Regions from separate parts of the Citrobacter sp. CFNIH10 genome, predicted to be linked through region 1. Evidence: predicted binding sites of a transcription regulator. Region 1 holds the regulator's gene; each other region holds the start of a gene.
The links. The regulator LexA, encoded in region 1, represses DNA repair genes until DNA is damaged. The targets are predictions, from matches to a motif close to TNCTGTATGTACATACAGNA.
Positions count from the first base shown of each region.

Region 2: mutH (DNA mismatch repair endonuclease MutH) is a predicted target of LexA. The motif match lies at 3,402-3,421, and genes of this name have one in related genera.
Region 3: uvrB (excinuclease ABC subunit UvrB) is a predicted target of LexA. The motif match lies at 5,635-5,654, and genes of this name have one in related genera.
Region 4: umuD (translesion error-prone DNA polymerase V autoproteolytic subunit) is a predicted target of LexA. The motif match lies at 5,941-5,960, and genes of this name have one in related genera.

Region 1 covers NZ_CP026216.1:1,717,835-1,725,897, reverse strand. Annotated here, with positions in the region: gene dinF (MATE family efflux transporter DinF) at 1-1,194, opposite strand, end outside; gene lexA (transcriptional repressor LexA) at 1,280-1,888, opposite strand; gene C2U53_RS11680 (diacylglycerol kinase) at 2,011-2,379, opposite strand; gene plsB (glycerol-3-phosphate 1-O-acyltransferase PlsB) at 2,550-4,970, shown strand; gene ubiA (4-hydroxybenzoate octaprenyltransferase) at 5,101-5,973, opposite strand; gene ubiC (chorismate lyase) at 5,986-6,483, opposite strand; gene malM (maltose operon protein MalM) at 6,663-7,607, opposite strand; gene C2U53_RS11655 (maltoporin) at 7,715-8,063, opposite strand, start outside.
Region 2 covers NZ_CP026216.1:2,300,121-2,308,183, forward strand. Annotated here, with positions in the region: gene lplT (lysophospholipid transporter LplT) at 1-162, shown strand, start outside; gene C2U53_RS14595 (NADP(H)-dependent aldo-keto reductase) at 196-1,236, opposite strand; gene ygdR (lipoprotein YgdR) at 1,344-1,562, opposite strand; gene C2U53_RS14605 (TerC family protein) at 1,700-2,413, opposite strand; gene mutH (DNA mismatch repair endonuclease MutH) at 2,477-3,172, opposite strand; gene rppH (RNA pyrophosphohydrolase) at 3,857-4,387, shown strand; gene ptsP (phosphoenolpyruvate--protein phosphotransferase) at 4,400-6,646, shown strand; gene lgt (prolipoprotein diacylglyceryl transferase) at 6,795-7,670, shown strand; gene thyA (thymidylate synthase) at 7,677-8,063, shown strand, end outside.
Region 3 covers NZ_CP026216.1:2,937,393-2,945,455, reverse strand. Annotated here, with positions in the region: gene moaD (molybdopterin synthase sulfur carrier subunit) at 1-116, opposite strand, end outside; gene moaC (cyclic pyranopterin monophosphate synthase MoaC) at 109-594, opposite strand; gene moaB (molybdenum cofactor biosynthesis protein B) at 600-1,112, opposite strand; gene moaA (GTP 3',8-cyclase MoaA) at 1,137-2,126, opposite strand; molybdenum cofactor riboswitch at 2,114-2,256, opposite strand; gene yvcK (uridine diphosphate-N-acetylglucosamine-binding protein YvcK) at 2,524-3,432, shown strand; gene uvrB (excinuclease ABC subunit UvrB) at 3,540-5,561, opposite strand; gene bioD (dethiobiotin synthase) at 6,126-6,812, opposite strand; gene bioC (malonyl-ACP O-methyltransferase BioC) at 6,805-7,560, opposite strand; gene bioF (8-amino-7-oxononanoate synthase) at 7,544-8,063, opposite strand, start outside.
Region 4 covers NZ_CP026213.1:19,858-27,920, forward strand. Annotated here, with positions in the region: gene C2U53_RS01785 (type II site-specific deoxyribonuclease) at 1-631, shown strand, start outside; gene C2U53_RS01790 (DNA cytosine methyltransferase) at 665-2,098, opposite strand; partial or broken gene C2U53_RS01795 (IS1 family transposase) at 2,197-2,451, shown strand; gene C2U53_RS01800 (IS110-like element IS5708 family transposase) at 2,586-3,608, shown strand; gene C2U53_RS01805 (IS6-like element IS26 family transposase) at 3,835-4,539, opposite strand; partial or broken gene C2U53_RS01810 (transposase) at 4,603-4,866, shown strand; gene C2U53_RS01820 (hypothetical protein) at 5,223-5,726, opposite strand; gene umuD (translesion error-prone DNA polymerase V autoproteolytic subunit) at 5,980-6,396, shown strand; gene umuC (translesion error-prone DNA polymerase V subunit UmuC) at 6,396-7,661, shown strand; gene C2U53_RS01835 (DNA replication terminus site-binding protein) at 7,811-8,063, shown strand, end outside.

The sequences.
Region 1 (8,063 bases):
CAAGGTCAGCGCAAACCCGGCAGCCGCGACCGCCATACTGTTACGCATTTCAGCCGCCCGCGTTGCACCGATAAACATACCATCCAGCAGATAGCACCAGACGCCGACCAACGGCAAAATCACTTGCCAGAGCAGATAGCGATCGGCCAGTTGCTGGATTTGCGGGAGTGATGTCAGCAGCGCGACGATCTGTTCGCCCGCGAGCAGATAAACCACTGAGAACAGCAGTGCGACAATACCTGACTGACGGCACGCCGCGCGCCAGACCTCCAGCAACTGACTGCCATCGCGGGCGCCATAGGCCTGACCGGAATGCGCCTCCACGGCGTAGGCAAAGCCATCCAGCGCATAGGCCGTAAACGTCAGCAACGTCATCAACACGGCGTTAACGGCGATGATATCGCTACCCAGTCTGGCCCCCAGCACGGTAATGGCACCAAAACAGAGTTGCAGCAGCAGCGAACGCAGCATGATGTCGCGATTAAGCGCCAGAAGACGACGAAAGTTGCCGCGCCAGGCCTGCCTGAGTATGACGAGAGAGACGCCCCGCAAGTGCAAGACCTTACGCACCATCAACAAACCGATCAGCAACGTCGCATATTCCGCAATCACCGTCGCCAGTGCGGCCCCCTGCACGTTCATATGCAGCCCCATTACCAGCCAGAGGTCGAGCACAATGTTCAGGATATTGCCGACAATCAGCAGGATCACCGGCGCACGCGCGTATTGCACGCCCAGTAACCAACCGAGCAGAACCAGATTCGCCAGTGACGCCGGCGCGCTCAGCCAGCGAATGGCCAGGAATCGCCTCGCCTGTTCCAGCACCGCTTCGCTGCCGCCGACAATGTGTAGCGCCAGGTCGATAATCGGCGTGCGGAAGATAGCAATTAATGTCCCTGCGCCCAAAGCCAGGACCAGCGGTTGCACCAGAGCCCTCGCCAGCGCCTGAGGATTCTTCGCGCCGAATGCCTGCGCCGTCAGCCCGGTAGTGCTCATCCGTAAGAAGAGCAGTAGCATAAACAGAAAGCTGGTTGCGGTTGCGCCTACTGCCACACCGCCGAGATAGACGGGGCTGTCCAGGTGACCAATGACCGCCGTATCCACCAGTCCCAGCAGCGGAACGGTGATATTGGAGAAAATCATCGGTAAGGCGAGGCGCCAGAGTGCTTTGTCAGCAGAAGCAAAAAAAGGCATGGAGACGAGCCTGAGAAGAGGTCATAACGAGAGTGGTGAGAGTGCCGGATAACGACGTAAACGCCTTATCCGGCCTAAAGAAGTACTACAGCCATTCACCATTACGGATGACGCCAACGGCCAGTCCTTCGATGGTAAAATTCTGTTCGCGAAGGTCAACCAGGATTGGTTTAAATTCGCTGTTTTCGGGCAGCAGTTCAACTTTATTGCCCTGTTTTTTCAGGCGCTTGACCGTCACTTCATCGTCGATACGCGCTACAACCACCTGACCGTTACGCACGTCCTGGGTTTTGTGTACCGCCAGCAGATCGCCATCCATAATGCCGATGTCTTTCATCGACATTCCGCTGACGCGCAGCAGGAAATCGGCGTTCGGCTTAAACAAAGATGGATCCACCTGATAATGGCCTTCAATGTGCTGCTGCGCCAGCAGCGGCTCGCCCGCCGCAACGCGACCGATGAGCGGTAACCCTTCCTCTTCTTCCTGCAGCAGTCGAATGCCGCGAGAAGCACCGGAGACGATTTCAATCGCCCCTTTACGTGCCAGCGCCTTCAGGTGTTCTTCAGCCGCGTTTGGGGAACGGAACCCCAAACGCTGTGCGATCTCCGCACGCGTCGGTGGCATACCTGTCTGGCTGATGTGATCCCGAATGAGATCAAACACCTCTTGTTGCCTGGCCGTTAACGCTTTCATTCCGCCCCCTGGGTGTATATACAGTTATGCTGTGAGTATATACAGCTAAAGGTGATTTTGGAACCACAAACTACACATTCGACAGCAGATTTAGCCGGTTATGGAATCAGGGTCGAAAAACGTTAGCGAAAATGTGGCCACAACAGGAGTCCCCAGGTGATCAGCGCCACAATGATAGAAAGCAGTACCGCCGCCGACCCCATATCTTTTGCGCGACCAGAAAGTTCGTGATAATCAGAGCCGATACGGTCCACTACCGCCTCGATGGCGCTGTTCAGGATTTCAACAATCATGACCAGCATGACAGAGCCTATCAGCAGAACGCGCGTAATGGCATCCACGTCCAGCCAGCAGGCGATAGCCACGGCCAGCAGCGCCGCCACGCTTTCCTGACGGAACGCGGCCTCGTTAATCCACGCGGCGCGAAAACCTTTCCAGGAATAGCCTGCAGCTTTGATAATTCGGGTGAATCCAGTGGTATTATTAGCCATTAAAAGAACCTTTTTGCATTATTGGCGTCAATGACATTGTCTTGTTAACTCATGTAATTCGAGTTAGGGCAACGCGGCGCGAAGTATGACGGGATAGACCAGAAATTCACATGACTTTCTGATATCCTTGCAACGCAATTGCATTATTAACCAGAGGCTTTACATCGTTTATGTCCGGCTGGCCACGAATTTACTACAAAATACTGAATTTACCATTAAGTGTACTGGTAAAAAGCAAGTCTATTCCGGCAGATCCTGCCCCGGAATTGGGACTCAACACCTCTCGCCCAATTATGTACGTTTTGCCGTACAACTCCAAAGCGGACTTGCTGACGCTGCGCGCGCAATGTCTGGCGCACGATCTCCCCGACCCGTTAGAACCGCTGGAGATCGATGGCACACAGTTGCCGCGCTATGTGTTCATTCACGGCGGACCGCGTGTCTTCACCTATTACACGCCGAAAGAAGAGTCCATCAAGCTGTTCCATAACTATCTCGACCTGCATCGCAGCAATCCGGATCTGGATGTGCAAATGGTGCCGGTGTCGGTGATGTTTGGACGTTCTCCGGGTCGTGAAAAGGGCGAGGTTAACCCGCCGCTGCGCATGCTTAATGGCATTCAGAAATTCTTTGCCGTCTCCTGGCTTGGCCGCGACAGCTTTGTCCGCTTCTCGCCTTCCGTCTCTCTGCGCCGAATGGCCGATGAGCACGGCACGGATAAAACCATTGCGCAGAAACTGGCTCGCGTGGCGCGTATGCACTTCGCCCGTCAGCGCCTGGCCGCGGTGGGGCCGCGTCTACCTGCGCGTCAGGATCTCTTCAACAAGCTGCTGGCCTCCAAAGCGATTGCCCGCGCGGTGGAAGACGAAGCGCGCAGCAAGAAAATCTCCCATGAAAAGGCGCAGCAAAACGCCATTGCGCTGATGGAAGAGATCGCCGCCAACTTCTCTTACGAGATGATTCGCCTGACCGACCGTATTCTGGGCTTCACCTGGAACAGGCTGTATCAGGGGATTAACGTTCACAACGCAGAACGCGTTCGCCAACTGGCGCACGACGGGCACGAAATTGTTTATGTTCCCTGCCACCGCAGCCACATGGACTACCTGCTGCTCTCCTACGTGCTCTATCACCAGGGGCTGGTGCCGCCGCACATCGCTGCAGGTATCAACCTGAACTTCTGGCCGGCAGGCCCGATCTTCCGCCGCCTGGGCGCGTTCTTTATTCGTCGTACCTTTAAGGGCAATAAGCTCTATTCCACGGTTTTCCGTGAGTATCTGGGCGAACTGTTCAGCCGCGGCTACTCGGTTGAATACTTTGTCGAAGGTGGTCGTTCCCGTACCGGCCGTTTGCTGGACCCAAAAACTGGCACGCTGTCGATGACCATCCAGGCGATGCTGCGCGGCGGCACCCGTCCGATCACCCTGGTGCCGATTTACATCGGTTACGAGCACGTGATGGAAGTGGGAACCTATGCCAAAGAGCTGCGCGGCGCGACCAAAGAGAAAGAGAGCCTGCCGCAGATGCTGCGTGGCCTGAGCAAGCTGCGTAATCTCGGTCAGGGCTACGTCAACTTTGGCGAGCCAATGCCATTGATGACCTACCTGAATCACCACGTGCCGGAGTGGCGCGAGTCTATCGATCCGATCGAAGCCGTGCGTCCAGCCTGGCTGACGCCGACGGTAAACGGGATTGCGGCGGAGCTGATGGTGCGTATTAACAATGCGGGTGCGGCGAACGCCATGAACCTGTGCTGCACCGCGCTGTTAGCGTCTCGCCAGCGTTCGCTGACCCGCGAACAATTGACCGAGCAGCTCAACTGTTACCTGGATCTGATGCGCAACGTGCCGTATTCCTCTGATTCGACCGTGCCGTCTGTCAACGCCAGCGATCTTATCGATCACGCGTTGCAGATGAACAAATTCGAAGTCGAGAAGGATACCATTGGCGATATCATCATTCTGCCGCGCGAGCAGGCGGTCCTGATGACCTACTATCGCAATAACATCGCGCATATGCTGGTGCTACCGTCACTGATGGCGGCGATCGTCACCCAGCATCGTCATATTTCCCGCGAAGCGTTGCTGCAACACGTTGACGTGCTCTACCCGATGCTGAAAGCCGAGCTGTTCCTGCGCTGGGAGCGCGATGAGTTGGCAGACGTGATTGATGCGCTGACGGCTGAAATGCAGCGTCAGGGGCTGATTACCGTTCAGGATGATGAACTGCATATCAATCCGGCTCATTCCCGTACGCTGCAACTGCTGGCCGCGGGTGCGCGCGAAACGCTGCAGCGTTATGCCATCACCTTCTGGCTGCTGAGCGCTAACCCGTCGATCAACCGCGGGACGCTGGAGAAAGAAAGCCGCACCGTGGCGCAGCGTCTGTCCGTGCTGCACGGTATTAACGCGCCGGAATTCTTCGACAAGGCGGTGTTCAGCTCACTGGTGCTGACTCTGCGTGACGAGGGTTACATCAGCGATACCGGCGATGCGGAGCCGGGCGAAACGATGAAGGTGTATCAGATGTTGGCGGAACTCATCACGTCGGATGTACGCCTCACCATCGAAAGCGCGACGCAGAGCGAGTAAAGAAAAAGCCGGTCAAGATGACCGGCTTTTTTATGTTAGATTGCCGGATGGCGGCGTTCCGCCTGATCCGGCCTACATCGGCTTACGGTTTAGTAGGCCCGATAAGCGCAGCGCCACCGGGCAAGATGCTTTATGAGTGCCAGTAGCTCATTGCCAGACCGATAAACAACACCAGCCCGACGTAGTTATTGTTCATGAATGCTTTAAAGCAGGCCTCGCGTTCGCGGCTGGCAATCAGTTTCTGTTGATAAACAAACAGCGCGCCCGCGACCAGCACAGACCAGTAATAACCCAGCCCCAGACCGTTCAGCCAGCCAATCAGCGCCATCAGCGCCAGCACCGCCACCTGCAAGATACCGATAATCAGCTTGTCATGTTCGCCAAACAGAATGGCCGTCGATTTAATGCCGATTTTCAGATCGTCATCGCGGTCAACCATCGCGTACTGCGTGTCGTAGGCCACCGCCCACAAGATATTGGCCAGGAACATCAGCCAGCAGCTCAAGGGTACCGACTCACTCACCGCCGCGAAGGCCATCGGGATCGACCAGCCAAACGCCGCCCCCAGCACCACCTGCGGCAGGTGGGTGTAGCGCTTCATAAACGGATAGACCCACGCCAGCGCCAGTGCTGCAACCGACAGCAATATGGTCATGGTGTTGAGCGTTAATACCAACAGAAAAGCGAGCAGTACCAGCACCACAAACAGCGTCCGGGCCTCTTTTTCCGTCACCGCGCCGCTGGGCAGTGGGCGGTTCGCCGTGCGTTTTACGTGTCCGTCAAATTTTCGATCGGCATAGTCATTAACCACGCATCCGGCGGCACGCATCAGCCAGACCCCGGCGACAAACACCGCCAGGATCCACCCTTGAGGGACGCCAGGGGTCGCTACCCACAGAGCCCATAGCGTCGGCCAGAGCAGCAGTAAGGCGCCGATGGGCTTATCCGTACGCATCAAGCGGTGAAACGCCAGCAGCTTATTTTGCGTCAGACTCCACTCCATTTTATTTTCCTCTTAGTACAACGGCGATGCAGGTAAAAACAGTTCGGTCAGCATTAGCGGCTTACCGCTCAGTCGCAGGCGGGAACGACGTCCCCACAGTCCGGCATCACAACCAATCTCAATAAAATCTCGGGTCAACGTCGATGATGTAAACAGATAACGCCCCAGCGGGGTTTTGCCTAAGTGTTGTAAGGCCAGTTCGGGGCCGGACAGCGTGGATTCAGGCACCACGGTGCGTCCAGCCAGCCAGGGTTCATCATCGGCACAGAGCAGGATTTCACGCAGCCAGTAGCGGGATTCTTTTGGCAGTCGCGTCAGCTCTTCCACCACCTCATTTTGACCGACAAATCCCTCCCTGATCAGGGTCACAGTGACCCGTTTTCCCTGTTGTTCAAAACGTTTTGTCATGGAATCTTCCAGTAGCAGCCAGTCGAGCTGTTCTGGATCCAGGGCGGGAATCTCTTCAAAATAGCGCAGCGCACGCAGTTGCGTTAACGCGGGGTGTGACATGCCTGACTCTCCGTTTCATAACTGAAAGGCATTGTATCGCAGAAAAGCGCTTACGGAAGATGGAAACATAATTAAGTGATCTGTTACGCAACAGAAACGTAACAAGTCGCAGGAAATGCTAAAAAAAAGGTGCGCCAGTTGACGCACCAGTTGTTGCAAATCAGCAATGTGGGGAGAAATTACCCCTTGCCTTTTACACTGCTGATAAAGGTGGAACGGGCAGATGTTGATCCCAGACGTTCAGCTTCATCAAGCAGTTTCAGCGCTTTATCAACGTCACCTTTCGCGACGGCGTCTTTAATCGCTTTGTTAAAGTAGCTTTCGGTGTCGTTCAACATCGGCTCGCTTTTCTTCGCGGGCGCAGGTGCAACCACCGGCGCGGAAGCAGGTGCAGCATAGGTTGGCGCAGGTGCAGCGGTATTGCCCACCGTCACCGGACCCGGGCCGGAAGAACCAAACAATGGCCCCACCAGCACGCTGGAACTGCTGCTGGTTTTCACTTTCAGCTTCAGCAGACCGTCGGTGGTATGGCGGGCGATCGGATCCGGAATATCCGGCACCGAGTTACCCACGCCTTTGGCGTAGGCTTTCGCTGGATCGAGCAGTTTGGTGGTCTGCTGGAGATCTTTCTCGGTCGTAAAGACCAGAACATAAAGCTTCTGCTGGCCCAGCGCTGGCGTCAGGCGCATCACCCCTTCCAGACGATCCGCGCTCATCACGCCCGGTTCCTGGTAGGTGAAATAGCTGCTGGGGAAGAACGCAGAAGGCGTCATGTTCTGATCGAGAATCAGGACGTTGGGCGCGAAGACGCTGGTTTGTTTGTTCACTTCGCTGGTGAGCGTTATGTTTAGCTCCCCTATGTTCGCCGGTACGCTGTAAGCGGCAACCGGACCGGAGATGCCCGCGACATCAAGACGCTGACCGCCGGTCGAAAGCTGTGTGGTTTGCGTGTTGGACTGGTCAACCGGCGTCCAGGTTAACTGCTGGAGTGCCGCCGTCGGAATCGTCGGTGCGGCGCTGGTATTCTGTGGAACGTAATTCACGTCAGCCAGGCTGATGCCCGGCGCACTGGCAACTAACCCTGCGGATAAACAAAGGGCGACGAGACTTTTCTTCATTTTCATTGTTATCACCTCAGAAAGCGTGGGTTCAGCGGTGGCCAGGCAATAGCGCGCTAAACCGCGAGAAACAGAGGGGCTTACGCCCCTCGCTACGTCAGGTTAGTGCCGGATTACCACCAGATTTCCATCTGAGCACCGAAGGACCACTCATCGTTGTCGCCACGGCTGTAGGTGCGCGCGCTGGTATCGCTGTAGGCAATGCCGTTGTCGTAACCCCATTTCTCATCCCACTTCGCGTAGGTCGCGAAGACACGGATAGCCGGGCGGGACCAGATGCTGTCGCCAGCCTGCCACTGTTGCGCCAGGGTAATTTTGTACTGGTTGTTGGTGTCGTCGGTACGCTGAGACTTCACGTTGTCGTAGCCGATTTCCATCAGGGTGCTCATGATCGGTGTCCATTTGAACATCGGACGCACACCGACGGTATACCAGGTTGAACCGTTGTTATCGTCACGGTCG
Region 2 (8,063 bases), 580 kb from region 1:
GTACAGAACCTCGGTGAGAACAGCGCGATGCTGTTGATGCTGGGGCTCTACTCGCTGGCGGTGTGGGTAGGAATTCCGGTTGTCGCCGTGGGTATCGGTTTTGGCGGTCTGTTTGCGCTGGCGATAGCGGCGCTGTGGATCTGGCAGCGCCGCCAGGCATAATCAACGCGCCGGAATTCCTCCGGCGCGCTTCTGTTACGGTGCAGGATAGGTGTAAACCTGATGCACCGCTTCAATCTCTGCCAACACCTCTTCGCTTAATTCGAGATGCAGACTCTCGACGTTGGTTTTCAGCTGTTCCATGGTGGTGGCGCCCAGCAGTGTACTGGCAACAAACGGTTGACGACGAACGAATGCCAGCGCCATCTGCGCCGGATCAAGGTTATGCCGTCTGGCGATATCGACATACGCCGCCACGGCTTTTTGCGTCTGCTCGCCGCTGTAGCGGGTAAAGCGGCTAAACAGTGTATTGCGCGCACCGGCAGGTTTCGCGCCATTCAGGTATTTACCGGTCAGCGTGCCAAATCCCAGGCAGGAATAGGCCAGCAGTTCGACGCCTTCATACTGGCTCACTTCCGCCAGCCCCACTTCAAAGCTGCGGTTGACCAGGCTGTAAGGGTTCTGGATGGTGACAATGCGCGGCAGATCATGCTTATCCGCCAGATGCAGATAACGCATCACGCCAAAGGCCGTTTCATTCGAGACGCCAATGTAGCGGATTTTGCCCGCCCGCTGGAACTCGGCCAGCGCATCCAGCGTATCCAGTAGCGACACCACCGGCGCGGCGTCGCTCCAGCTATAGCCGAGTTTGCCAAAACAGTTGGTAGGGCGCTGCGGCCAGTGAACCTGGTAAAGGTCCAGATAATCGGTTTGCAGACGTTTCAGGCTGTCGTGCAGCGCTTCACGAATGTTTTTACGATCCAGTGCCTGATTCGGGCGAATACTGTTGTCATTATTGCGCGACGGGCCGCTCACTTTGGAGGCGACAATCAGCTTTTCTCGATTGCCATATTTGGCCAGCCAGTTTCCGACGTAAGTTTCGGTAAGCCCCTGGGTTTCCGGGCGTGGCGGGACCGGGTACATTTCGGCCACGTCGATCAGGTTAATGCCGTTGGCGACGGCATAGTTGAGCTGTGCATGTGCGTCGGCTTCGCTATTTTGTTCACCAAACGTCATTGTGCCCAGCCCCAGTGTACTGACTTCAAGCGAGCTGTGGGGTATACGGTGATATTGCATAGCCGTTTCCTTTTTATAATCACGACATAAGGATTATAAAAATGGCTGAGGGAAGGGAAAAAGGGAAGAAAAATTGTTAAGGCCAGCAGCGCGGCTGACCTCAATCTTCAACGTTCAATGATTTGAGAAACGTCGTCGCGGTTAATTTGCATGGCGTTGCCCTGCTGGTCGTGGTAGCTCACCAGACCGGTATCGTCATCAATTTCGGGTTTCCCGTCGGTCAGGATCATCCGACCATCTTTGGTCGCCATGACATAATCGCTGCTACAACCGGAAACAGCAAAAGCCAGTCCTACTGCGGAAATTATCACTGCCCATTTTTTCATCCATTTATCCTCACGTGGCCTGCGTCTGATAACAGTCTAGTAATAACCTGAAGTTGTGGGCAGGAAAAGCAGGAAAATCTTAATCTGAGAGGAGAAAAAGGGAGAGGTTCGCTCCCCGCAGGGAGCGAAAAGGACAATTACAGCGGGTTCTTTTTGTTTCGCAACAAGTTCAGGCTCTCAACCGCAATCGAGAAGAACATGGCGAAATAGATGTAACCCTTCGGCACGTGAACGTCGAAGCTTTCCAGGATCAGGGTGAAGCCCACCAGAATCAGAAACGACAGCGCCAGCATCTTCACGGACGGGTGCCTGTCGACAAACTCGCCTATAGGACGCGCCGCAAACATCATTACGCCAACGGCAATTACCACCGCCGCCATCATGATGAACAGATGATCGGACAAGCCAACCGCCGTGATCACCGAGTCCAGACTGAAGATAATGTCGAGCAGCATGATCTGCACGATGGCCCCCAGAAAGGAGCTGACGCGCATGTTCACCCCTTCTTCTTCACCTTCAATGGATTCGTGGATCTCCTTACTCGCTTTCCAGATCAGGAACAATCCGCCGAGCAGAAGGATCAGGTCGCGGGCGGAAATGGCTTCACCAAACACCTCGAACAGCGGATTGGTCAGCCGGGTCACCCAGGCGATGGAGGCCAGCAGCGCCAGTCGCATGATCATCGCCGCTGCGAGACCGAGACGACGGGCGTGCGCACGTTGCGCAGTCGGGAGTTTTGCAACCACCAGTGAGAGGAAAATAATATTATCGATCCCAAGCACGATCTCCAGCAGCGTCAGCGTACCGAGCGCAAGCCAGGCGTTAGGATCGGTTATCCATGCAAATAACATTGAACAAAGTCCTGCCAAAAAAAGAAACGCTAATTATATGCTTCCCGGACACAAGGCGAAAGTCTAACGCTGCTGTAACAAAAAGTGGCGTTCCAGCAGGGCGCGCGTGAAGTTCTTTTTCAGGTAAAAACCACGCGGCAACGTCAGTATTGGCTCGCCCTGGGCGCCGATCGCCTCGGTGAGCGCTTTGGCGTTTGCCGCCTTCGGTCGTAGTTGTAAAAATTCGCCATGGCGGGCAGTGATACGTTCAACCTGACCGAGCACAATCATGTCCATTAATTCTTCCCAGTCGAGCCGTAACTGACGGTCTTCTTCTTCATCAGGGCTCCACAGTACTGGCGATCCCACCCGCCGCTGCGCGAGGGGAATGCTGCGTTCGCCTTCTACCGGGATCCACAGTACCCGCTTCAGTTTGTGTCGTACGTGACTGGTTTCCCACGTCACGCCGCTGTTTCCGGTCAGCGGTGCAACGCAGACAAAGGTGGTTTCAAGCGGCCGGCCGAGGCTATCCACAGGAATGGTTTTCAATTCGACGCCTAATGCGGCGAAATCCTGTTCAGGCTTACTTCCGGCGCTGGCCCCCAACCAGAGTTCCAGTAATACGCCGATCCAGCCTTTGTCCCGCTTGAGATCTTTCGGTGCAACAATACCTGCCATCGCCGCCAGTTCGCCCAGCGAATAGCCCGAAAGCTGCTGCGCTTGCTGGAGCAGAAGGGCTTCAGATTTCGGTGGAAAGCGTAAAGGATGGAGTCCGGACATGGCGTTACACCTTAGGTGAAAAAATGAACAAGGATTTTATACCGTGAGAAAGAAGTTTATCGTTTTCCACATGTCATATTCAATGTCATGATTTATATTGGTTTTTAGTTTCTGACGTCACGTGTTGCGCAACACAAGAATGGGTTTTCCATTTCTGGTCACTGAATTTAAACAGGATCTTACACCATGTTATCCACAGAAAGATGGGATAACTGTGAAAAACCCCGACTACTGTTTCCATTTACAGCCTTGACGTGCGACAAAAATCGAATTTTCACACAATTTGTGTTTAACTTATTGGCACAATCTGTGGATAAAGTCGGCGCTGTTCGATCTTTCATCAGCCTGAGGATCGTCAGTGTGATGGCTATCACCTTTTTGCCTGGTTATCGCTAAAGCGAGCCAGTAACCTCATGAATAAAAGAAAATATTTTTTTCACCCTCTTGTCCGTTTATTCAGACTGTTCCGGGTTTTCCCGGAGTAATTCCGTACTTCTTCACAACTCTATCCACAGAAAAGGTGAATAAAATCGCCCGAATGGGTGAGTGTCTGTTTATAACTTTGTCTTTAACTGTGAGTTATTCAATTGTTATTAGATGCACACCGCCGTAACTCAGTGGTTTACCGTCTGTCAGGAGTGTGAAACAATCATTCTCATATAAGGTTTATGTTGAGGTAGTCCGGTGATTGATGACGATGGCTACCGCCCAAATGTAGGTATCGTAATTTGTAATCGTCAGGGGCAAGTGATGTGGGCCCGGCGGTTTGGTCAGCACTCCTGGCAGTTCCCACAGGGTGGGATAAATCCAGGAGAATCAGCAGAACAGGCGATGTACCGGGAACTGTTTGAAGAAGTAGGGTTAAGCCGTAAAGATGTGCGAATCCTTGCCTCTACTCGCAACTGGTTGCGTTACAAGTTACCGAAACGTTTGGTGCGTTGGGATACAAAGCCGGTGTGTATCGGCCAGAAACAAAAGTGGTTTCTTTTGCAGTTGATGAGCGGGGACGCGGAAATCAATATGCAAACCAGCAGCACTCCTGAGTTTGACGGCTGGCGTTGGGTAAGTTACTGGTATCCGGTCCGGCAAGTGGTTTCATTTAAACGCGATGTCTACCGCAGGGTGATGAAAGAGTTCGCAAGTGTTGTGATGGCGCTTCAGGAAGCGACGCCAAAACCGCAAAATACACCTGCTTATCGACGTAAAAGAGGTTAAGCCACGCAAATTATGCTCACCCGCCTGCGCGAAATAGTCGAAAAGGTGGCCAGTGCTCCGCGTCTTAATGAAGCGCTGAATATTCTGGTTACTGACATCTGTCTTGCGATGGATACAGAGGTCTGCTCGGTTTATCTGGCCGATCATGACCGACGTTGTTATTACCTCATGGCGACGCGGGGGCTTAAAAAACCGCGCGGTCGTACTGTCGCACTCGCATTTGATGAAGGTATCGTCGGCCTGGTTGGCAGGCTGGCGGAACCTATTAACCTCGCTGATGCGCAAAAACACCCCAGTTTTAAATACATCCCCTCGGTAAAAGAAGAACGCTTCCGTGCCTTCCTCGGGGTGCCGATCATTCAGCGTCGTCAACTGCTGGGCGTCCTCGTTGTACAGCAGCGCGAACTGCGCCAGTACGATGAAAGCGAAGAATCTTTCCTGGTGACACTTGCCACGCAGATGGCAGCGATTCTGTCACAATCTCAGCTTACCGCCCTGTTCGGCCAGTATCGCCAGACTCGAATTCGTGCGCTACCGGCGGCGCCGGGCGTGGCGATTGCCGAAGGCTGGCAGGATGCGACGCTACCGCTGATGGAGCAGGTGTATCAGGCCTCGACGCTGGATCCCGCTCTGGAGCGTGAGCGCCTGACCGGTGCGCTGGAAGAGGCGGCAAATGAGTTTCGCCGTTACAGCAAGCGGTTTGCCGCTGGGGCGCAGAAAGAGACCGCCGCGATATTCGATCTCTATTCGCACCTGCTTTCCGATGCCCGCCTGCGACGCGAGCTGTTTGCCGAAGTGGATAAAGGGTCTGTGGCCGAATGGGCGGTCAAAACGATCATCGAAAAGTTTGCCGAACAGTTTGCCGCGCTGAGCGACAACTATCTCAAAGAGCGTGCAGGCGACCTGCGTGCGCTGGGCCAACGCCTGCTGTTCCATCTCGATGATTCCATACAAGGGCCAAATGCCTGGCCAGAACGCTTCGTGCTGGTGGCTGATGAACTCTCGGCCACCACGCTGGCGGAACTGCCGCAGGACCGGCTGGCGGGCGTTGTTGTCCGCGACGGGGCGGCCAACTCCCATGCCGCGATCATGGTCCGTGCCATGGGGATTCCCACCGTGATGGGCGCCGATATTCAGCCATCGGTGCTGCACCGGCGTACGTTGGTGGTGGATGGCTACCGCGGTGAGCTGCTGGTCGATCCTGAACCGGTATTGATCCAGGAATATCAGCGGCTTATCAGCGAAGAGAACGAGCTCAGCCGACTGGCGGAAGATGACGTCAATTTACCCGCACAGCTGAAAAGCGGTGAGCGGATCAAAGTAATGCTGAACGCGGGACTCAGCCCGGAACATGAAGAAAAGCTGGGCAGTCGTATCGACGGCATTGGCCTGTATCGCACCGAAATTCCCTTCATGCTGCAAAGCGGTTTCCCTTCGGAAGAAGAGCAGGTGGCGCAGTACCAGGGCATGTTGCAGATGTTTAATGACAAGCCGGTGACGTTACGAACGCTGGATGTTGGCGCGGACAAACAGCTGCCGTACATGCCAATCAGCGAGGAGAATCCCTGCCTGGGCTGGCGAGGCATTCGCATTACGCTCGATCAGCCGGAAATCTTCCTTGTCCAGGTGCGGGCGATGCTGCGCGCCAATGCGGCGACGGGCAACCTGAGTATTCTGCTGCCGATGGTAACCAGTATCGATGAGGTGGATGAAGCGCGCCGCCTGATTGAACGTGCGGGCCGCGAAGTGGAAGAGATGATTGGGTACGCGATCCCGAAACCGCGTATCGGCATCATGCTGGAAGTACCGTCGATGGTCTTTATGCTGCCGAATCTGGCGAGTCGTATCGATTTTGTCTCCGTCGGGACTAACGATCTGACCCAGTACGTGCTGGCGGTGGATCGCAACAATACGCGCGTTGCCAGCATTTATGACAGTTTGCATCCAGGAATGCTACGCGCGCTGTCGATGATTGCGCAGGAAGCTGAGCGTAGCGATATCGACCTGCGCGTATGTGGCGAAATGGCGGGCGATCCGATGTGCGTCACCATCCTGATTGGACTGGGTTTTCGCCATCTTTCAATGAACGGTCGCTCTGTGGCGCGCGTAAAATACCTGCTGCGTCGCATTGATTACGAAGAGGCAAAAATCCTTGCCCAACGCAGCCTTGAGGCACAACTGGCAACGGAAGTGCGCCATCAGGTGGCAGCGTTTATGGAGCGTCGCGGCATGGGCGGCCTGATTCGAGGGGGGTTGTAAAAGCGCTATACAGATCTTTTACATCTTCCCGACAGCCTCACAGAACCTCGTATGCTATCATTCGCTCCTTTGGAGCGCCTGTAAGTAGTGGGTGCGCATATCGCTTGCTGAATTTTTTCAGCGAAATAACAAGAACTTGTGGTGACAGATGACCAGTAGCTATCTGCATTTTCCGGAATTCGATCCGGTCATTTTCTCAATTGGACCCGTCGCACTTCACTGGTACGGTTTAATGTATCTGGTCGGCTTTATTTTCGCGATGTGGCTGGCGACGCGCCGAGCCAACCGTCCGGGCAGTGGCTGGACCAAAAATGAAGTCGAAAACTTACTTTATGCAGGTTTCCTCGGGGTCTTCCTCGGGGGGCGTATTGGCTATGTATTGTTCTATAACTTCCCGCTGTTCCTGGATAATCCGCTGTACCTGTTCCGCGTCTGGGACGGAGGTATGTCCTTCCACGGTGGGCTGATTGGTGTGATTCTGGTGATGATTATCTTCGCCAAACGCACGAAGCGCAGTTTCTTCCAGGTCTCTGATTTTATTGCGCCACTGATCCCCTTTGGGCTGGGGGCCGGGCGTCTGGGCAACTTTATCAATGGCGAACTGTGGGGCCGTGTCGACCCGAATTTCTCTTACGCCATGCTGTTTCCCGGGTCGCGCACTGAAGACATTCTGCTGCTGCAAACCAACCCGCAATGGCAATCTATTTTTGATACCTACGGCTCTTTACCGCGCCATGCGTCTCAGCTCTATGAGATGGCGCTGGAAGGCGTAGTGCTGTTTATCATTCTTAACCTGTTTATTCGTAAACCGCGTCCGATGGGGTCAGTCTCCGGGCTGTTTTTGATTGGTTACGGCGCGTTTCGTATCATTGTTGAATTCTTCCGTCAGCCGGATCAGCAGTTCACCGGTGAATGGGTACAGTACATCAGCATGGGACAGATCCTCTCGATTCCGATGATTGTCGCTGGTGTGATCATGATGGTTTGGGCCTATCGCCGTCGCCCACAGCAACACGTTTCCTGAGGAACCATGAAACAGTATTTAGAACTGATGCAAAAAGTGCTGGATGAAGGCACACAGAAAAACGACCGTACCGGAACCGGAACGCTTTCCATTTTTGGTCATCAGATGCGTTTTAACCTGCAGGAAGGATTCCCGCTGGTGACGACAAAACGTTGCCACTTGCGCTCCATCATCCACGAGCTGCTGTGGTTTCTGCAAGGTGACACCAACGTGGCCTATCTGCACGACAATAACGTCACCATCTGGGACGAATGGGCGGATGAAAACGGCAACCTGGGCCCGGTGTATGGCAAACAGTGGCGCGCCTGGCCAACGCCGGACGGTCGCCACATTGATCAGATCACGACGGTGCTGAACCAGTTGAAAAATGATCCTGATTCGCGCCGTATTATC
Region 3 (8,063 bases), 1.2 Mb from region 1:
CTGTTAGTCGCCAGATGCTGACGCAGCGCTTCCACTGTCGGGAAATCTGCCGCGACGTCCAGCGTATCCGTACCAACCAGTTCGCGAACCTGAGCAAAGAACAAAACCTTAATCATTCGAATCCGCCTTAAAATCGCCAGACTTGCCGCCGCTTTTCGCCAGCAGGCGCACCGGGCCAATCACCATGTCTTTTTGCACCGCTTTGCACATGTCGTAAATGGTCAACGCGGCGACGGACGCCGCCGTCAGCGCTTCCATTTCCACCCCGGTTTTGCCGGTAAGACGACACAACGATTCAACACGGACACGGTTGTGTTCCGGCTGTGCCTGGAGCTGGACTTCCACTTTGCTCAACAGCAACGGATGGCACAGCGGGATGAGCTCCCAGGTGCGCTTTGCTGCCTGAATCCCGGCGATACGCGCGGTGGCGAACACATCGCCCTTATGGTGGCTGCCGTCGATAATCATGGCCAGTGTTTCGCTGCGCATGGTGACAAAGGCTTCGGCGCGCGCTTCGCGCACGGTCTCCGCTTTTGTGGAGACATCCACCATGTGCGCTTCACCGGCGGCGTTTATGTGAGTCAGTTGCGACATACTTATTAATTCTTCAAATGTGGGTGAAAATTACAAGGACGCGTACGGGCATCAAGCTGCGGCGCGATGATATTGTCCCACGCCGTGCGGCAGGCTTTGGTGGAACCCGGCATCGCAAAAATTAGCGTTTTGTTGGCCACGCCCGCCACTGCGCGCGACTGCAGCGTGGCCGTGCCGATCTCTTCAAATGACAGCATACGAAACACTTCACCAAAGCCTTCCACTTCGCGATCAAATAGCGGCAGCAGCGCTTCCGGTGCCTGGTCGCCTTCAGTCAGGCCCGTGCCGCCGGTGATCAACACCACCTGCACCTCATCACTGGCAATCCATGCTGACACCTGCGCGCGAATGGCGTAACGGTTCTCTTTGACAATTGCTTTATCGATAACCTGATGTCCCGCTTCCTGCGCGGAATCCCGCAGAAAATGACCAGAGGTATCGTCCTCTTCGCCACGGCGATTCGATACCGTCAGAATAGCAATGCGGGTCGGGATAAATTCAGCGCTTACCTGACTCATGGAATACTCCTTGTTCAAGCGGCGTTAACCGCCGATGTATGAGAGGTTCTGGGTAATACCGGTGTTGTTCTGGTGCAGGAAATGGGTCTGCTTTTTCTCACGCAACGCAAGCGAGATACGCGCTTCGAGCGCGTCTTGTTGCCCATCGTCTTCCAGCAAATCACGCAGGCTGACGCCACCCTCGCCGAACAGGCAGAGATGAAGTTTACCCACGGAGGAGACGCGCAGACGGTTGCAGGTGGCGCAGAAATCTTTTTCGTACGGCATGATGAGGCCGATTTCACCCTCATAATCGGGGTGACAGAACACCTGCGCCGGGCCGTCGCTGCGCTGGCGTAGCTGGTGGATCCAGCCGCGGCGCAACAGTTCGTCACGCAACACCTGACCGGAGATGTGGTGTTTACGGAACAGTTCGCTGCCCTCACCCGTCTCCATCAGTTCGATGAAACGCAGTTGAATGGGACGCGTCTGGATCCAGCCAAGAAAAGTATCGAGCTGATGATGATTCACATCGCGCATTAGCACGGTGTTGACTTTAACTTTTGCAAAACCGGCATCAAACGCGGCGTCGATGCCCGCCATCACCTGCTGGAATTTATCCTGCCCGGTAATCGCGTGGAACTGACGCGCATCAAGGCTATCAACGCTGACGTTAATGCCGGTCAAACCCGCATCGCGCCAGTGGGCGGCATCACGCGCCAGACGGTAGCCGTTGGTGGTCACCGCCAGTTGACGAATCGCCTCGTTTTCACGCACGGCGGCAATGATGTCGGTAAAATCACGACGCAGAGAAGGTTCGCCACCGGTCAGGCGCACTTTTTCGGTGCCCAGGTTAGCAAAGGCGCGAGTCACCCGACGAATTTCATCGACGGAGAGAAAACCTTTATTGGTGACGCCGCCGGGCTTGTAGCCATCCGGCAGACAGTATGTGCAACGAAAGTTACACACATCGGTAATCGACAGACGCAAATAGTAAAACTTGCGCGCGAAAGCATCGGTCAGTTGTGTGGCCATGTACACCTTTCCAAATACGGGAGGCGAAGTCATTTCTTCCTGCGCCCTGGTGGCAATGCGTTTGCGTTGTCACGGCCAAAGCACCGTATCATTTGACCCAGGTGCAGAGGCTAGAGTGTTAACTGTGGTTATGGCGATACTAGCGTGTAAACGAACATAATGCTATTTACACTTAACGATGTATAATCATATATATAGCGCCATGATCGTGCCATTTCGTTACAAAATAAGCAAAAATAGCACTTTTGCATTGATGTACATCATTTCGCTGTCAGGCATTCGCCCCCCTAAAGGAGTAGTGCGGCAGAATTTATTTTCTCAACTTGCCGTTAGCGAATTGCTGAAAAGCCCCTGTTTGCGCTACTGTAGCGCGGTAAATCTGACTTCAGGAACTTTTATGCGCAATCGTACGCTGGCTGACCTGGATCGTGTCGTCGCTCTCGGCGGAGGGCATGGATTAGGACGCGTTCTCTCTTCCCTCTCCTCCCTGGGTTCACGCCTCACCGGTATCGTGACCACCACCGATAACGGCGGTTCGACGGGGCGTATTCGCCGCTCGGAAGGGGGAATCGCCTGGGGCGATATGCGCAACTGTCTCAATCAGTTGATTACCGAACCGAGCGTCGCTTCCGCGATGTTTGAATACCGTTTTGGCGGTAATGGTGAACTTTCAGGCCATAACCTCGGAAATCTGATGTTAAAGGCGCTCGACCACCTGAGCGTGCGGCCTCTGGAAGCCATCAACTTAATTCGTAATCTGCTGAAAGTGGACGCACATTTAATCCCCATGTCAGAGCTGCCAGTTGACCTGATGGCGATCGACGATCAGGGGCATGAAGTGTACGGCGAAGTGAATATTGATCAGCTCACCTCGCACTTGCAGGAACTGATGCTGTCACCGAAGGTCCCCACCACCCGGGAAGCGGTACAGGCGATTAACGATGCCGACCTGATTATTATCGGTCCGGGCAGTTTTTACACCAGCCTGATGCCAATCCTGCTGCTGGAGGATCTCGCACAGGCGCTGCGCCGTACGCAGGCGCCGATGGTCTACATCGGCAATCTGGGCCGGGAATTGAGCATCCCCGCCGCAAGCCTGACGCTTATCGATAAGCTAACCATTATGGAGCAGTATGTCGGCAAAAGAGTCGTTGATGCGGTTATCGTGGGGCCGAAGGTGGATGTCTCTGCGGTCAGCGACCGGGTGGTGATTCAGGAAGTGCTGGAGGCCAGCGATATTCCCTATCGCCATGACCGCCAGTTATTGCACAGCGCGCTGGAGAAAGCCGTACAGGCGCTGCGGTAAAGGGTTTATTGCCTGATGGCGCTACGCTCATCAGGCCTACTTATCTACTCTGCAAACTACCAGCGAACAGGCCGGATAAGGTGGTTACACCGCCATCCGGCAATCTCTCACGACGCAGCGATAAACAGTTCACGCAGCTGATGCAGTTGATCGCGGATCTGCGCGGCCTCTTCGAATTCCAGGTTCTGCGCATGCTGCATCATCTGCCCTTCGAGCTCGTGAATCTTCTGTTGCAGCGCTTTTGGCGTCATATCCAGTTCCACCACATCCGATTGCACTGCGGAACGCGATTTGCCTCGGCCCTTCGCTTTGGTTTTCGCAATGTTCTGCCCCAGCGCCAGAATATCGACCACTTTTTTATTCAGGCCCTGCGGAGTAATGCCGTGTTCTTCATTGTACTGCTGCTGTTTCTCGCGACGACGCTCGGTTTCGCCAATCGCCTTCGCCATTGAGGCCGTAATTTTGTCACCGTAAAGAATCGCCTTCCCGTTGATGTTACGCGCCGCACGACCGATGGTCTGTATCAGCGAACGTTCGGAACGCAGGAACCCTTCCTTGTCGGCGTCGAGAATCGCCACCAGCGACACCTCAGGCATATCGAGACCTTCGCGCAACAGGTTGATCCCCACCAGCACATCAAACTCGCCCAGACGCAGGTCACGAATGATCTCCATACGCTCGACGGTATCGATGTCCGAGTGCAGGTAACGCACCCGCTCGCCGTGTTCTTCCAGATACTCGGTGAGATCTTCCGCCATACGCTTGGTGAGCGTGGTAACCAGCACGCGCTCGTTGATCTCTGCGCGCTTGCGGATTTCAGAGAGCAGATCGTCCACCTGCGTTGCCACCGGTCGCACTTCAATGACCGGATCCAGCAACCCTGTCGGACGCACCACTTGATCAACCACTTCTCCGCCCGATTTCTCCAGCTCGTAATTGCCCGGCGTCGCAGACACATATATGGTCTGCGGAGCCAGCGCTTCAAACTCTTCGAACTTTAACGGACGGTTATCCAGCGCCGATGGCAAACGGAAACCGTACTCCACCAGCGTCTCTTTACGCGCCCGATCGCCACGATACATCCCGCCAATCTGCGGGATGGTGACGTGGGATTCATCCACCACCAGCAAACCGTCAGCGGGCAGATAGTCAAACAGGGTCGGCGGCGGCTCACCCGGCCCGCGTCCTGACAGAAAGCGCGAGTAGTTTTCGATCCCCGAGCAGTAACCCAGCTCGTTCATCATTTCCAGATCAAACTGGGTACGCTGACTCAGGCGTTGCTCTTCCAGCAGTTTGTCGTTGGCGAGCAGGATTTTGCGACGTTCAGCCAGTTCGACTTTGATCTCTTCCATCGCCTGCACAATGCGCTCACGGGGGGTCACGTAGTGCGTTTTGGGGTAGATGGTGTAGCGCGAAATAGTGGATTCCACCTGCCCGGTCAGCGGGTCAAACAGCGACAGACGCTCCACCTCTTCATCAAACAGCTCCACACGCAGCGCGATGTCGTCAGACTCCGCCGGGAAGATGTCAATCACCTCACCGCGCACGCGGAAAGTCCCGCGCTGGAACGCCTGATCGTTACGGGTATATTGCAGTTCAGCCAGTCGCCGCAGAATGGCGCGCTGATCGATAATCATGCCCACCGTCAGGTGCAGCATCATCTTCAGATATAAATCGGGATCGCCCAGACCATAGATGGCAGAAACGGAGGCCACGACGATCACGTCACGACGCTCCAGCAACGCTTTGGTGGCCGACAGACGCATCTGCTCGATGTGTTCATTCACCGAGGCATCTTTTTCGATGAAGGTGTCTGAGCTGGGAACATACGCTTCCGGCTGATAGTAGTCGTAGTAGGAGACGAAATACTCGACGGCGTTATCCGGGAAAAACTCTTTCATTTCGCCATACAGCTGCGCCGCCAGCGTTTTGTTGGGCGCCAGCACCATCGTCGGTCGCTGCAAATCCGCGATCACATTCGCAATGGTGAACGTTTTCCCCGACCCCGTTACGCCAAGTAGCGTCTGATGCGCCAGGCCGTCCTCCAGTCCCTCTTCCAGACGGCGTATCGCCTCAGGCTGATCGCCGGAAGGTTTAAATGCGGAATTCAGTTTGAACGGTTTACTCATGAGCAGCTACCTGAAGGAATGAGCGGGCAGGTGTGTAATTTTACTCGCAGAAGATAATATTGCCAGTAAAATATACTGGATGAAAAAACAGTAACGCCTCATAAAATTTGTGTTACGCATGATAAAAGCGGATCGGAGATGGCTATAATTTCACCGCTGGCAAGATATTACACTATGAAGCGGGTTTATCCCCAGACCATTGACTTCGTTAACATTGTCAAGATGCGTGATGAAAGTTTTATTGCATTCAATGACCACAATATGACAGCCATTGATTTTATCTAACGCGCTGTAAATTAAAGGATATTTTATAAAGACGCCTTTCGCACCAATTCGGCTGGAAGCCGCGTAATCTCTCGCTTGCCTTGTGTTTTCTAACTCTAATACACAAGGTTATCCACAGGAATGGTGGATAACTGCCTGCAGGCCATATGGTCTGCCGCCTGGCAAATTCCCGGTCCAACCCACCAGGCAGCACATAAAAAAAAATTATCGCTAAATTTTGATTTTTATCAGCTAAAGAAGTGTCCCTGGCAGGCGAGATCTTGCTCGCAATTTCGCCTTTTACTCACCCGCGAGTAAAGCGAGATCCAGATATTGTCCTGTGGCCGCATTTTCGGCTCCCGCCGCCAGCCACGGGATTTCGCCTAACAATGGCGCAGGGATGACCCGTTTAAGCGTCGCCAGATACTCATGATGGCGTTTTCCCGGCGGCGTGACGTCATTCGCCACCCACCCGACAAGCGGAAGTCCTGCCTGCTGTACCGCCTGCGCGGTCAGCATCGCATGGTTTATACACCCCAGCTTCACGCCGACGACCAGGACCACCGGCAGGCGCTCGATCTGCACCCAATCAGCGAAGGTAAAATCCTCCGCAAGCGGGGTAAACCAGCCGCCAGCACCTTCCACCAGCAGCCACTCCGCCTGCGCGTCCAGCGCGCGCAGGCCGTCTGACATCACATCAGCACGAATTGGCCTTCCCTCATCAGCGCTGATGATATGCGGCGAGGTGGGTTCCGCGAAGGTGTAAGGATTCACCGCCGCGTAGTCCAGCGCCAGACTGCTGTTGCGCTGAAGCGCCAGGGCGTCGCTGTTGCGCAGTCCCTCTGGCGTCATGTCACTACCTGATGCGACAGGTTTATACCCGGCCGTCCGATAACCCAGACTGCGCGCCGCCTGTAGCAGCGCACAGCTGGCGACGGTTTTACCGACTTCCGTATCGGTACCGGTGACAAAATAACGTTTAGTCACGTGCAATCACTCCTGCAAAAAGATGGTAGGTCAGCAGATATTTCCCCTGCCGCTGCGGCCAGGCCAGTTGAAGCTGCTGCAACTGCGAGCGGGTTAAGACGCGCGGCTCGCGCCCCTCGTGCAAATGGGTCGCGCCGATGCCTTTCAGTGAGCGCATAGCGCTCAGGGCGTCATCAAACTCCAGCGTCAGGGAGATTGATTGATGATGCCCCTGCCAGCCGTGCATCGCTTCACACAGCGCCTCGCGGGATAAAAACCGGTTGCCGTGCGCCCGCTCATCCACCGCGCGCCAGGCCTGATGAAGCTCCGGTAGCGAATCCTGGGCCAGCGTGGTGAAGGCCACGCAGCCACCGGGGCGCACGACCCGATACAGTTCGCTCAGCGCCTGATGCAGACTGTTACACCATTGCACGGCCAGATTGCTCCAGGCCAGGTCAAACGTTGCGCTGGCTAACGGCAGTGACTCAATGTCGCCGGTGAGATAGTGATGCGCCACGTCCTGGCGACGCGCCTCGTCCAGCATGCGGGCAGAGAGATCCAGCGCAGTGACCTGACTCCCCAGCTCGCGCCAGTAGCGACTCAAACGCCCCGGCCCGCAGCCGGCATCCAGTACCTGTAAAAATGGGCGTTCCGGCAGTTGCGCCAGCAACGCGTCGGCGCTCAGGCGCTGCAATGTGGCGTGCTGCTCATAGTGCGCTGCCGCACGACCAAACGCCGCCGCGATTGCCTGTTTATTTACCTGCCCCATGCAGCACCTCCAGCAATCGGTCGATATCCTCAGGCTCATGCGCCTGAGTTAAGGTCAGTCGCAGACGGGCTGTCCCGGCGGGCACGGTCGGCGGACGGATCGCCGTGACCCAACATCCCTGACGGCGCAAGGTGTCCGCCAGCTGCAATGCGCGCGCATTTTCGCCGACAATCAGCGGCTGGATGGCGCTGTGCGACTGCGCCAGCATGAAATCGGGATGGTTGATAGCCGAGCGGAAGCGCTGGATCAGCGCAGTCAGTTTCTCCCTGCGTGCGTCACCTTCCTGACTGCGAATCACCGAAAGCGACGCCTGTAACGCCATCGCCTGCGCGGGCGGCATGCTGGTGCTGTAAATCAGATGACGGGCGAACTGCAGCAAATAATCGGCAACGTTTTCAGAGCACAGAATCGCCGCACCGCTGACGCCAAAGCCTTTGCCGAATGTTACGACCAATAGCTCAGGTTTTACCCGCTGCTGCCAGCAGCTCCCGCGACCCGCTTCT
Region 4 (8,063 bases), on a different replicon from region 1:
GGGAAGTGAAATTATTCAGTATGCAGCCAGCCATTATGTGAAAAATTCCCTTGATCCGGATGAGCAACTTCTTGACCGCCGGCGCGTGGAGTACGACATATTTCTATTGGTTGAGGAACTGCATGTTCTGGATATCATCCGGAAAGGATTTGGCTCTGTGGATGAATTTATTGCGCTGGCCAATTCTGTCAGCAATCGCCGTAAATCCAGAGCCGGGAAGTCGCTGGAACTGCACCTGGAGCATCTATTCATTGAGCACGGCCTGCGACACTTTGCGACGCAGGCCATCACAGAAGGTAATAAAAAACCCGATTTCCTTTTCCCTTCCGCAGGGGCTTACCACGATACTGAGTTTCCCGTAGAAAATCTGCGCATGCTGGCAGTCAAGACTACCTGTAAGGATCGCTGGCGTCAGATACTGAATGAGGCTGATAAAATTCATCAGGTGCATCTGTTTACACTCCAGGAGGGAGTTTCTCTGGCTCAATATCGGGAGATGCGGGAGTCGGGTGTCAGATTGGTCGTGCCATCATCTCTGCACAAAAAATACCCGGAGGCGGTGAGAGCTGAGCTAATGACGCTAGGTGCGTTTATTGCTGAGCTGACAGGGCTTTACGCAGATATTCCATAGATTATCTCCCGGCATAAATACCGGGAGGAGCGATCAGATTCGTTCAACCTTGCACGAATCGGCATTAACCGCTTTCAGGATATAAGGTTCAAGCAGTTTGGCTACGGCTTCAAACACGGGCACCACTACGGAGTTACCGAACTGCCTGTACGACTGAGTGTCTGACACAGGAATGCGAAAAGGCCTGCCATCTACTTTTTCAAAACCCATAAGGCGCGCGCACTCTCGTGGAGTCAGCCTGCGGGGCCGATGCGCCTGATTTTCTTCGTTCGCGAAGTCTGTTTCACCTGTGGCCATATCCCAGCCACGGTCTATCAGAATTTCAGACCCGTCTTTGTGATAGCGAGCAGAAAGCGTACGGGCAATGCTTTCTTTATTTTCAGGATTAACGAGGCCAAAACCGAATCCGTTACCCTTAGCTGCGTGCTTTTTGGCGTAGTTATAGAGATACTCCCAGAGTTTCGACGTCAGTATATATTTGCTGTCAACCACGGGTTCCAGCAGTTCGCCAAATGACGGACGCTGTTCCGGATAAAAACGACTAATATCGCGCAGGGTAAAGCCCTGGTGAATGTTCAGATCACGACGGAAACCGACCAAAACGATACGTTCTCGGTGCTGAGGTAAAAAGTGCTTTCCGTCGATAACTTTAGGATCGTTTTTGCCCATCTCAGCTGCATCCGCAACTTCATAGCCCAGTTCGTCGAGGGTATCCATGATGACTTTAAAGGTTTTACCCTTGTCATGGCTCTTCAGGTTTTTAACGTTTTCAAGAACAAAGATGGCAGGTTTTTTTGCGCGGATAATACGCGCCACATCGAAGAAAAGCGTTCCCTGAGCCTCACATTCGAAACCATGCGCGCGCCCGAGCGAGTTTTTCTTGCTTACGCCCGCAAGGCTGAACGGTTGACAGGGGAAACCTGCTAGAAGTACATCATGATCCGGCACATGCTCATTAATGTAAGCATAGGCATCGTTTTCAGGTACTTCAGGTTTATCACTGAGCGTGACTTCCCGAATATCGAGATTGAAAGTGTGTTCCTGAGCATCGTTAAACCAGTTAGCTTTATATGTGCGCACAGCCTCTTTATTCCATTCACTGGTAAAAACGCACTGGCCACCGATGGTTTCGAAGCCCTTCCGTATACCTCCAATCCCAGCAAACAGGTCAATAAACCGGAAGGCATAGTCAGGGTGATGTGCAGGCGCTTCCGGAAGCATTTTTCGTAGAAGTTCCTCTTCGGCTAACGTCAGCGCCTTAGGTGAGCACTTACCATTAATCCAGCGATTAAGAGTCTCGCGACTCCACTCATTTTTACCAACTTTTCTAAGCAGTTCAGCCACGTACTTCTGGTCATAGATTTCCAGCACCTGCCCGAGCAGCTTTTTATCATTTTCCTGTCGCAGTTGTTCTTCCGCTTCTGCTTTCTCAAGCAGATCCTGCGCCAGTAATTCAAATTCAGACATATTGCCTCCATTGGGTCTTATGGGTGAAACTGTATCACTCATTTGACCCAGATTGAATGTTTTTATCTGGATATTTAAACAGGTTTATTGTTAGGTAACGCACGTTGGCCACGCTGGAGCGTCTTCTGGGCCTGCTGTCGGCCTTTGAGGTCGTGGTATGGATGACGGATGGCTGGCCGCTGTATGAATCCCGCCTGAAGGGAAAGCTGCACGTTATCAGCAAGCGTTACACTCAGCGCATTGAGCGACATAACCTGAATCTGAGACAACATCTGGCAAGGCTGGGACGGAAGTCACTGTCGTTCTCAAAATCGGTGGAGCTGCATGACATGACTCTGAGGTGTCTGTTAAACCCGTGGCGATTCAAAGCGGACCGTCATACCTGCTTTAGTCACTGGCTTAGCGAATGGAAGGGACTTCCCCTGGATATGCGCCTGGTTAACTTTCATGCAATCATGGGATAAACATTGACCCAGAGGGATTCGTTATGACCATCACCACTGTCGGTATCGATCTTGCTAAAAATGTGTTTGCTGTTCACTGCGTTGACCAAAATGGTAAAGCAGTTCTGGTTAAACCCAAGGTGTCGCGTGCAGCACTTTCTGAACTCATCGCTGGTTTACCTCCCTGTGTCATTGGAATGGAAGCCTGCTCGGGTGCCCACTATTGGGCAAGATTATTCAGGCAGTATGGCCATGATGTCCGGTTGATGGCACCGAAATTTGTCTCACCCTATCGCATGGCGGGTAAGACCGGGAAAAATGATGCAGCTGATGCAATAGCTATTTGTGAGGCTGTGCAGCGGCCGCACATGCGCTTTGTACCCGTCAAAGACGAAAGCCAGCAGGCAATGCAATGCTTACATAGGACAAGACAGGGATTTATTCAGGAAAGAACAGCGACGTATAACCGTCTTCGGGGGTTGGTATCTGAATTCGGGGTTATTGCCCCACAAAGCACTGATGCTCTGCGTCATGCTGTTTCTGACCAGAAGGAAACTCTGCCAGTACAGGTCAGGCTGTGCATTGATGATCTATTAGCACATGTCACTAATATTGAAGAGAAAATCGCCGAATATGACAGGGTGTTATCTCGTGTTGCCAAAACAGATCATCGCAGCCAGCAGTTAATGGAACTGAAAGGTATTGGGCCCACAACGGCGAGTGCGCTGGTCGCCAGTATTGGCAATGCCCATGATTTTAAGAACGGGCGCCAACTGGCAGCCTGGTTGGGGCTAACGCCATCACAATACAGTAGTGGCGGAAAATCAAAGCTTGGCAGGATAACAAAAGCGGGTGATGCCTACCTGCGAACCCTGCTGGTCCAGGGAGCCCGTTCTGTTATGGTAGGGGCAGAGAATAGAACGGACTCGTTTAGCCGTTGGGTCTGCTCGTTGATTGGTAGGCGGGGATACTGGCGTGCTGTCGTTGCAATCGCCGCCAAGAATGCGAGGTTGTGCTGGGCATCATTACATTACGGCGATGACTTCAGACTGTATTCAACAACGTGAAAAATTAAACTGAGTAGTAACTGAACTGTAACTCGTTGATGGTAAAGGGTTAGACCCCCGTGAGAAGTATCTGCATATCCTACTGGATATCACTATCCGATTAACGAAGGAGGATCTCACGAGCGTCTTTCATCAGGGTCCGAATCAATAGCGATTCAGCGTGACCGTTTATAGGGCACTGTTGCAAAGTTAGCGATGAGGCAGCCTTTTGTCTTATTCAAAGGCCTTACATTTCAAAAACTCTGCTTACCAGGCGCATTTCGCCCAGGGGATCACCATAATAAAATGCTGAGGCCTGGCCTTTGCGTAGTGCACGCATCACCTCAATACCTTTGATGGTGGCGTAAGCCGTCTTCATGGATTTAAATCCCAGCGTGGCGCCGATTATCCGTTTCAGTTTGCCATGATCGCATTCAATCACGTTGTTCCGGTACTTAATCTGTCGGTGTTCAACGTCAGACGGGCACCGGCCTTCGCGTTTGAGCAGAGCAAGCGCGCGACCATAGGCGGGCGCTTTATCCGTGTTGATGAATCGCGGGATCTGCCACTTCTTCACGTTGTTGAGGATTTTACCCAGAAACCGGTATGCAGCTTTGCTGTTACGACGGGAGGAGAGATAAAAATCGACAGTGCGGCCCCGGCTGTCGACGGCCCGGTACAGATACGCCCAGCGGCCATTGACCTTCACGTAGGTTTCATCCATGTGCCACGGGCAAAGATCGGAAGGGTTACGCCAGTACCAGCGCAGCCGTTTTTCCATTTCAGGCGCATAACGCTGAACCCAGCGGTAAATCGTGGAGTGATCGACATTCACTCCGCGTTCAGCCAGCATCTCCTGCAGCTCACGGTAACTGATGCCGTATTTGCAGTACCAGCGTACGGCCCACAGAATGATGTCACGCTGAAAATGCCGGCCTTTGAATGGGTTCATGTGCAGCTCCATCAGCAAAAGGGGATGATAAGTTTATCACCACCGACTATTTGCAACAGTGCCCAATACAGCAGCGGGGGAAAGTCGAAACTCGGCAGGATCACAAAAGCCGGTGATTCGTATCTGCGAACGCTTCTGGTTCAGGGGGCTCGTTCAGTGCTTATTGGCGCCGGGAAAAGGACTGACTCATTCAGCCGTTGGGTTTGTATGTTGGTTGAGCGCAGAGGGTACTGGCGGGCTGTTGTGGCCATCGCCGCCAAAAATGCGCGGCTGTGTTGGGCATCACTACATTACGGTGATGATTTCCGGCTGTACTCAGTCAACTAAAGCTCGAAGCTGTATAACCATCTGACCTGCAATTCGTTGATGATAAAGGGTTAGACCCCGTGAGGCCTATCTGGCTATTGTACAGGATATACGTATCCGCTTAACGAACAAGAACCTCACGCGCGTCTTTCATCAGGGCCCGAATCGATGACGATTCATCATGGCCGTTTATAGTACCGCAGTCTCTCCCCTTTATTTTTACTGAAGAGCAGACAGAAACCATAAATACCGGCTTTGACATGCCGGGGAAGTCCTTATAGTACAATAATTTTCGATATCCAAACTGACCCCAAGTAAGGACGGTCGCGCCTGTGGTGGTTTTATCTCCGTGGAGCGCCTGGCCCCGGCCATAATTGTTAGTTCGATACCCCATGAGTCACGCCTCCGGGTATTGCCAGAAAGTCGGGGGCTTCAGCCATACCTTTGCGCGATAACAGCACTAATCTGTCCTGCGGGGTCGAGACAATTTCATCCCCGTTATCCAGTACGCTGCCCACCAGCGCGAGCCCTTTCTCGAAGTGTGTAGCTTTCTGGCCAGCGCTTGAAACAATCCGTGCAGATGAACCATCGGTATAAGTGACTGCATCACCCTCCACTGCGATTTTGACCATTTGACCGTTGCCTAGATCCATAACCCTGGCGCTATCAACAGCGGTTACGACACCACCTCGCGCAGTCAGGCTTCCCTCGACCGCAACACGCCAGATTGCTGTTACCGGGTGTTGGCGATCCCTTTCAGCGTTCTGCTCAATAATTTGTCGAGCATCCACATCCATTGCGGCCAGATCAGCGTCAGAGAAAGGGGATTTGTCAAAGTCGGCCAGCATTTGTTGAGTTGCTTCATTTGTAAACTGCTTCATCGTTATTACTCCTTATAAAATGTACGGATAAATTCCGAATTGTATACGAAGTAAGCACGAGTAAATTCTGAAAATGAACTGAGGAATCATATGGTTGCAATTTGTTATGTGCAGTTACCCACTTCTGGACAAGTGATAAGAAAAACCTGAAGAGTGATAGCGGAAAATAACTTTCGGAAAAGGAGGTGCGAAAATTCCTGGCTCCTGTCTATAATACTGTATGGATATACAGCACCACGAAGAGCAGAGCATTATGAAACTTATCCCAGTGACACAACAATCACCAGGCCAATTCCCGTTGTTCGTTGAGCCTGTCAGCGCAGGTTTCCCTTCAGTCGCTTCCGATTATGTTGATGAATTTATTGATCTAAATACTCACCTCATCAAACATCCATCTGCAACCTACTTCTTACGAGTAACAGGTTCATCGATGGTAGAGGCACGTATTCACGAAGGCGATCTGGTCATCGTGGATAGCTCACTTGAGGCGAAAGAGGGGGATATTGTGATTGCGACCGTTGATGGTGATTTCACCATTAAGCGGTTGCAGCTAAGCCCGGCTCCCGCGCTACTGCCAATGAATAGCCGGATGTCACCGATCTATCTGAAAGAAGGCGAAGAACTGGCCATTTTTGGCGTGGTGACCTTCATCGTGTACAAGGCCTTGTGATGTTCTGCCTGGTGGATTGCAACTCATTTTACGCCTCCTGCGAGAGAGTCTTTCGGCCCGATCTGGTGAACAAGCCAATTGTATGCCTTTCGAACAATGATGGCATGGTCGTGGCACGTTCAGCGGAAGCTAAAAAATTAGGTATCCAGAATGGTGACGTGTACTTCCAGAAGAAAGCATTCTTTGAAGCTAACGGTGTACATGTTTTCAGTTCTAACTATGCCTTGTACGCGGAGATCTCCCGTAGGGTGTGTGAGACATTATTTAAATTCTCCAGTAATACTGAGGTCTACAGTATTGATGAAGTTTTCCTTTCGTTTGAAGGAATGCAGAAAAATTATAATTTTGATGACTATGGAAGAGAAATAAAGAAAACCGTATTAAAGAGCACCCATATACCCGTGGGGGTGGGCATATCGACAACTAAAACTTTGGCAAAACTAGCAAATAAAGCTGCAAAAACATGGACTAAAACAGGCGGAGTGGTTGATCTCAGCAGTCCAGAAAGACAACGTAAATTATTGCCATATATTGACGTAAGCGATGTCTGGGGGGTGGGCCGGAGATATGCCACCAGACTGAACAGCATGGGCATCAGGACTGCTCTCGATCTGGCCAATGCGCCAACATCGCTTATCCGTAACACATTTGGAGTCGTACTGGAGCGAACGCAGCGCGAATTGAATGGCGAGTCCTGCATAGCCCTGGAAGAGGTGAGGAAGGTTAAGCAGCAGATCATCAGCTCGCGTTCATTCGGCCAGAAAATAGAGCACTACGAAGCAATGCACCAGGCGGTGTGTGAGTATGCCGAACGTGCAGGCGAGAAGCTGCGCGAAGAGAAGCAATACTGTCGCTGCATAACGGTTTTTATTGGCACAAGTTACTATTCGAAAACGGCCCCTTACAGTGGCCAGCAGACAGTCAAGCTGGAAAACCCCACCGCCGATACCCGGGAAATCATTGCGGCTGCGGTCGCAGGGCTCCGGCATATCTGGCAGGAGGGATACCGATACCATAAAGCCGGAGTGATGCTATCTGACTTTTATGATAGCGCCACCAGCCAGCTCGATTTGTTTGGTGAGAACCGACTCTTTGCCAATGGTGAAGCGTTGATGGGCGTGATGGATAGAATTAACCGGTCAGGTCGGGGGAAATTATGGTTTGCGGGCCAGGGCATCGACAAAGACTGGACGATGCGGCGGGAGTTATTGTCACCATCCTATCTCACTAACATTAATGAAATCCCTCGCGTCAGGATTGGCTAATCAGCAGTGAAAACTTCATTCGTCATCGATAAAATTCGTCTGTAAACAAAACGAACTTGATATACTCGGTTTCGCTTGTTATGAGTATGTATGTACATACAGTCCTCCGTGCAGCGGAGGGAGTTTAGAGCCCTTTTTCGGGGATAGAAATGAATATCTCAACAACTTTCCAGACGCTGGAGAGCGAGATCACACAACTTCGTGGAGTGCTGGGTTCCCGGCTTCCGCTCAAGGCGAGTGTCTGCGTCCTGCCAGCCGTTGCTGATGGCGAAGAAGATATGGCCATCGAACACATCATGCCTGAGCTGAAACAGGGACACGATGCTGTCCATGCTGCCTGCGCGGCATACGCTGACCTGCATATCAGGGATGGCTATTCGCAGAAGTCCGCTCGGCGCACTA